Regions from separate parts of the Leifsonella bigeumensis genome, predicted to be linked through region 3. Evidence: predicted binding sites of a transcription regulator. Region 3 holds the regulator's gene; each other region holds the start of a gene.
The links. Region 3 encodes HrcA, which represses chaperone genes, less so after heat shock. Its sites were predicted from a motif close to TTNGCACTCGNNNNNNNCGAGTGCNAA; they were not measured.
Positions count from the first base shown of each region.

Region 1 (2,265 bases), on a different contig from region 3:
GCGCCCGAGAGGGCTCCGGAGCCCACGCCCACCGAAACCTACGTCTCCACCTACGAGACCCCGCCGCCGACCGAGCTCGCGCCCCTGCGCGGGACGACCGTACCGGCCGGATCCCTCGACCACGCCTCCATCGCGGCGAAGATCGACAACCACTGGGACGCGAGGCCCCAGGTCGGGCTCGAACGCACCGACGTGCTGTTCGAGGAACTGGTCGAGGGCGGGATCACCCGTTACGTCGCGATCTGGCAGTCGGACATTCCCGAGCGGCTCGGACCGGTGCGCTCGATCCGGCCGATGGATCCGGCCATCGTCTCCCCCTTCCGCGGGATCATCTGCTACTCCGGTGGACAGCAGCGCTTCGTCTACCTCATGCGGCAGACGCCCGTCTACAACGCGATCCACGGCCAGCCGGACACCGCCGACACCTTCTACCGGGCGAGCGACCGCCCGGGCCCGCACGACGTCATCGTCAAGGCGCGGGAGGTTCTCGCCCAGCACACCGACCTCGCCGCACCCCAGCAGCAGTTCGCCTACTCGCTGGATGCGGCATCCTCGACGGCCGCGAAGGAGGGCAAGCCGACCGCCGCAGTCGAGTACCGTTTCTCTTCGCTCTTCTACGGCACCTGGAAGTGGAATGCCGAGGCCGAGCGCTGGATGCGCGTCCAGCAGGGCAAGGTCGACAAGGACAGTCACGGAGACCAGCTCAATGCCGCGAACGTCGTCGTGCTCCGCGTCAACGTCGTCGACGACCGCGGAGTGCCGAAGACGATCCTGACCGGTTCGGGGGAGGCCTGGGTCTCCAGCGGTGGGGCGACCATTCACGGCAAGTGGTCGAAGGGCGGCGAGAAGGATCCTCTTCGCCTCGTCGACGGAAACGGGGTGACGATTCGACTCGCTGCCGGCAACACCTGGTTCGAACTCATCCCGCCCGGCGGCTCGGTCGGTTTCGTCGCCCCGGCGGAGCAGTAGCGGCTCGCTTGCACTCTCCGTCGTAGAGTGCCAGAATCATTTAGCACTCTCTTAGTGTGAGTGCCAAAGGTGTTGCACTTTTCACGACGTCCGGGAGGGACGAGAAACACACATGGCAAAGATCATTGCTTTCAACGAAGAGGCCCGACGCGGCCTTGAGCGCGGCCTCAACATCCTGGCCGATGCGGTCAAGGTGACGTTGGGCCCGCGCGGTCGCAACGTCGTGCTCGAGAAGAAGTGGGGCGCCCCCACGATCACGAACGACGGTGTCTCCATCGCCAAGGAGATCGAGCTCGACGACCCGTACGAGAAGATCGGCGCGGAACTCGTCAAAGAGGTCGCCAAGAAGACGGATGACGTCGCCGGCGACGGAACGACCACCTCGGTCGTGCTCGCCCAGGCCCTCGTTCGCGAAGGCCTGCGCAACGTCGCGGCCGGTGCCGACCCGATCAGCCTCAAGCGCGGCATCGAGAAGGCCGTGGCCGAGGTCATCGCCGCTCTCGTGGCGGGCGCCAAGGAGATCGAGACCAAGGAAGAGATCGCGGCCACCGCATCCATCTCCGCCGGAGACACCGAGATCGGCGCCCTGATCGCCGAGGCCATCGACAAGGTGGGCAAGGAAGGCGTCGTCACGGTCGAGGAGTCGAACACGTTCGGCACCGAGCTCGAGCTCACCGAGGGCATGCGCTTCGACAAGGGCTTCCTGTCGGCGTACTTCGTCACCGACCCCGACCGCCAGGAGACGGTGTTCGAGGACCCGTACATCCTCATCGTCAACTCGAAGATCTCCAACATCAAGGACCTGCTTCCGATCGTCGACAAGGTGATCCAGAGCGGCAAGCAGCTGCTCATCATCGCCGAAGACGTCGACGGCGAGGCCCTCGCGACGCTCGTCGTCAACAAGATCCGCGGCATCTTCAAGTCGGTCGCCGTCAAGGCACCCGGCTTCGGAGACCGTCGTAAGGCCCAGCTGCAGGACATCGCCACGCTCACCGGCGGCCAGGTCATCAGCGAGGAGGTCGGACTCAAGCTCGAGAACGCCACCCTCGACCTGCTCGGCCAGGCCCGCAAGGTCATCGTCACCAAGGACGAGACCACGATCGTCGAAGGCGCCGGCGAGGCCGACGCCATCGCGGGCCGTGTCAAGCAGATCCGCGCGGAGATCGAGAACACCGACAGCGACTACGACCGTGAGAAGCTCCAGGAGCGCCTCGCGAAGCTGGCCGGCGGCGTCGCCGTCATCAAGGCGGGCGCCGCGACCGAGGTCGAGCTCAAGGAGCGCAAGCACCGCATCGA
Region 1 covers NZ_BAABAE010000002.1:245,144-247,408, forward strand. The annotation lists gene ABD678_RS04125 (DUF3048 domain-containing protein) at 1-969, shown strand, start outside; gene groL (chaperonin GroEL) at 1,082-2,265, shown strand, end outside.
Region 1: the regulator HrcA is predicted to act here: its motif matches at 1,010-1,036, upstream of groL (chaperonin GroEL).

Region 2 (2,265 bases), on a different contig from region 3:
GCAGCGGCATCCGGCGCTTCGTCCTCCTCACCGGGGATGTGGAGCAGACGGCGAGGCCGATCGCGGAGCAGCTCGGCATCGACGACGTCCACGCGGAGTGCCTGCCGCAGGACAAAGTGGATCTCGTCCGCTCGGCGACTCCGCGGCCCGTCATCATGGTCGGCGATGGAGTGAACGACGCACCGGTGCTGGCCGTGGCGGGTGTCGGGATCGCGCTCGGTGCGCGCGGCTCGACGGCGGCCAGCGAATCCGCCGATGTCGTCATCCTGGTCGACGACGTGTCGAGGGTCGCGGATGCCGTGGAGATCGGGCGGCGCACAGTGCACATCGCCCTTCAGAGCATCTGGCTGGGCATCGCGATCAGTGTCGGGCTCATGCTCGCCGCTGCCTTCGGATGGTTGCCCGCCGTTATCGGCGCCGCGCTGCAGGAGGTCGTCGACCTCATCACGATCCTGAACGCCCTCCGTGCGCTCCTGCCCGGCAGCACGCCTGGTCCCCGGAAGACGACGGTGCGGCGTCCCGCCAGCGATGCGCTCGTCTGAACGAGGGCGCCACCGGCGAAACGCCGCATCGTGAGCGTCAGGCGGCGTTGACCTCGACGGGGGCCGACGCGGCGCCGGACTGCACCGCGACCTTGCGCGGCTTCGCCTTCTCGCTCACCGGGATCATGACGCTCAGCACGCCGTTGTCGTAGTTCGCGCTGATGTGCTCGGTGTCGATTCCGTCGCCGAGGTTCAGCTGACGCAGGAACGAGCCGCTCGGGCGCTCGTGGGCGAGCCACTTGACGTCGTCGCTGCGGGAGGTGCGCTCAGCACGGATCGTGAGCAGCTGCCCGTCGACATCCACGTCCACCGAACCAGGGTCGATGCCCGGAAGGTCGGCGTTCAGGATATAGAGATCGCCGTCCTTGTGCAGGTCGATGGGCATGAGGCGGGGGCCTTGCCGAGCGTCCAGCAGGTTCGCGGCGACGCGGTCCAGTTCACGGAACGGGTCGAAGTACATGGCCAAGTTCATCACTCCTTCAATACTTGAGTCGGTCTGACTCAACTATTAAGAAATTAGCACTCTACCCATGAGAGTGCCAGCTCCTCGCGTTCGCCCTGCGCGAAGGGTGCAGGCCGATCCCGCCTGGGCACAGTTTGGTCACAGAATGGTAACGATGTGACCCCTACGGGGGTAGACCGGGTCTAACGTGAGTCCAGCGCAGACCCGACTGCAGCATCCATCCATGTTGCTCAGAAAGGGACACATCCGTGAGCATTCGAAGAATCATCGCGGGAGTCGCCACCAGCGCACTCATCGCGTCCGGCCTCGTCGCGCAGGGTCTCATCACAGGGCCTGCGCTCGGAGCCATCGCCGCCCCGACCTCCATCGGCGGCCACGGCCAGACATCGTTCGCACCGGGACGTTACATCGTCACCCTGGTCGACGCCTCGGCCGCAACCTACGAAGGCGGGGTCGACGGCTTCGCCCCGACCAAGCCGGATGAAGGTGAACAGCTCAAGGCGGATCGTCGCTCAGTGCAGAGCTACACCGCCTATCTCAAGAAGCAGCAGAAGGCGGTCGCCGCCTCGGTCGGCGCAACCATCGACTACTCGTACACCCTCGCGCTCAACGGCTTCGCCGCGCACCTGAGCACGAAGCAGGCGATCGAACTCTCCCAGAACAAGAACGTCGCGGCCCTGGCCCCGGATGAGCTGCGTCACGTGGCCGCCGTTCCCTCGACCTCGTTCCTCGGGCTCGACGGTCCGGATGGCGTCTGGGCATCCCTCGGCGGCGTGGGCAACGCGGGCGCCGGAGTCGTCGTCGGCATGCTCGACACCGGCATCGCGCCGGAGAACCCGTCCTTCGCCGGCGACCCGCTCGGCACGACGCCGGGCGCCGACCCGTATCTCTCCGGGTCCGCCATCACGTTCGCCAAGGGCGACGGCAACACCTTCACCGGCGAGTGCGTCACGGGTGTGCAGTTCACGGCGGCCGACTGCACCACGAAGCTCGTCGGTGCGCGCTACTTCGTCGACGGTTTCGGCGCCGGCAACATCGGTGGAACCGACCTCGGCGAGTACCTCTCACCGCGCGACGGCGACGGTCACGGCTCGCACACCTCGAGCACGGCGGCCGGCAACCCGGATGTCGCGGCCTCGATCGACGGCGTGAGCTTCGGCACCATCACCGGTGTCGCACCGGCCGCGAAGATCGCGGCGTACAAGGTGTGCTGGACCGGCCAGGACCCGACCACGACCGCGGACGACGGATGCGCGACAT
Region 2 covers NZ_BAABAE010000002.1:103,557-105,821, forward strand. The annotation lists gene ABD678_RS03450 (heavy metal translocating P-type ATPase) at 1-542, shown strand, start outside; gene ABD678_RS03455 (Hsp20/alpha crystallin family protein) at 580-1,008, opposite strand; gene ABD678_RS03460 (S8 family peptidase) at 1,254-2,265, shown strand, end outside.
Region 2: the regulator HrcA is predicted to act here: its motif matches at 1,059-1,085, upstream of ABD678_RS03455 (Hsp20/alpha crystallin family protein).

Region 3 (2,265 bases):
CCACGCGATGTAGATGATCAGGAAGGTGATCTGCCAGTTGAGGGCTTCCTTGCTCTCCTGCTTGGTGAGCGTGCCGCGGTCCTTGAACACGAGGAAGATGATGAGCGACGGCAGGATCCAGAGGATTCCGCCGAAGTGCGCGAACATCGCCCACTGCTTGTCCTCGGCAGCCGTCAACGGTGCCGCCGGCTGCGGCGCTGCGGCCGGTGGAGTTTGATCAGTCATTAACTTTGCCTTTCAGGTGTTCGAGTCCGATGCCTGACGGTGCGGACTGGGCCGGCCTTGGCATGCCCCTCATGGGAGGGTAGGGCACAAGCTCACCCATAAGGTACTGCCCCTGCCCCGTGGGTGCAACGCCTGCTTTGTGGTATGTCGCGATACCATTGGCAGTCGGAGCACTTGAGTGCCAGAGCCGGGAAGGACGTGGAAATGGCTACCGATCGCAGTCTCGACGTGCTTCGCGTCATCGTCCAGGACTATGTGGCCTCGCGCGAACCGGTGGGCTCCAAGTCGATCGTCGAACGCCACGCCTTCGGCGTCTCAGCGGCGACCATCCGCAACGACATGGCGCTCCTGGAGGAGGAGGAGCTCATCACCGCCCCGCACACCTCATCCGGGCGCATTCCCACCGACAAGGGCTACCGCGTCTTCGTCGACCAGCTCGCCGACCTCCGGCCGCTCACCACGGCACAGCGCCAGGCGATCGAGACCTTCCTCGGCCATGCGAGCGATCTCGACGAGGTTCTCACCCGCACCGTGCGCCTGCTCTCGCAGCTCACCCACCAGGTCGCGCTCGTGCAGTATCCGTCGCTCGGGCGCTCGCGCATCCGACACATCGAGCTCGTGCCGCTCAGCACCCTCCGGCTCATGATCGTGCTCATCACCGACACCGGTCGGGTCGAGCAGCGCCACATCGATGTCGAGGCGCCCCTCGACGAGGCGTTCCTCGGCGAGGTGAGGGCCAAGCTCAACGGGATGCTCGGCGGTCTCGGCATGGCGGATGCCGCCGTGGCGCTTCAGGGGATCGTCGACTCGTTCCAGCCCGTACGGCGCGCCTTCGTCGCGGAGATCGTCGAAAGCCTGGGGGAGCAGGTCGCCGCCACCCGTGGCGAGAAACTGCTCATGGCGGGGGCGGCGAACCTCGCACTCACCGCGGAGGACTTCGGCGGGAGCATCTACCCGGTACTCGAGGCGATCGAGGAGCAGGTGACCCTGCTCAGGCTCTTCGCCGAGATGGAGCCGGACCAGCACGGGCTCGCCACGAGGATCGGGATCGAGAACGCGGCCTTCGGGCTCGGCGAGACCTCGGTCCTGGCGAGCGGCTACACCTCGACGGGCGGCGAGTTCGCGCGCGTCGGCGTGCTCGGCCCGACGAGGATGGATTACCCGAACAACATGGCAGCGGTGCGCGCCGTCGCCCGCTACCTCTCCCGCCTGCTCGGCGAGGAATGATACGCAAGGGAAATTGAGTGGCAGACCACTACGAAGTACTCGGGGTCGAGCGGACGGCGACGCCCGAGGACATCAAGAAGGCGTACCGGCGACTGGCCAGGGAGCTGCATCCGGATGTGAACCCCGGCGCTGAGGCGCAGGAGAAGTTCAAGCTCGTCACGCACGCCTATGACGTGCTCTCCGACCCGCAGCAGCGGGAGCAGTACGACCTCGGAGGGCAGGGCGGCTTCGGCGCGGGTTTCGGCGGCTTCGGCGACATCTTCGAGACCTTCTTCGGCGCCGCCCAGCGCACGAGCGGTCCCCGGTCCCGCAAGGAGCGAGGGCAGGATGCCCTGCTTCGCATCGAGGTCGAGCTGGGCGACGTGATCTTCGGCATCAAACGCGACCTCGAGGTCGACACCGCGGTCGTGTGCGGGACCTGCGAGGGCTCCTGCTGCGCACCCGGGACCCAGCCGGTCACCTGCGACATCTGCCAGGGAACCGGCCAGATCCAGCGCTCGGTGCGCAGCCTCCTCGGCAATGTGATGACCTCGAGCCCCTGCGGGACCTGCCGCGGCTACGGCACGGTCATCCAGAACCCGTGCCCGACCTGTGGTGGCCAGGGGCGCGTGCGTGCACGCCGTAAGGTGACGGTCGACATCCCGGCCGGCGTGGAGACGGGCCTGCGGCTTCAGCTCTCCGGCCAGGGTGAGGTCGGCCCGGCGGGCGGCGCGAACGGCGACCTCTTCCTCGAGGTGAAGGTGCGCCACCATGACATCTTCAGCCGCAACGGCGACGACCTCATGGCCACCCTCGAGGTGCAGATGACGGATG
Region 3 covers NZ_BAABAE010000003.1:774,729-776,993, forward strand. The annotation lists gene ABD678_RS08805 (DUF4870 domain-containing protein) at 1-225, opposite strand, end outside; gene hrcA (heat-inducible transcriptional repressor HrcA) at 430-1,452, shown strand; gene dnaJ (molecular chaperone DnaJ) at 1,470-2,265, shown strand, end outside.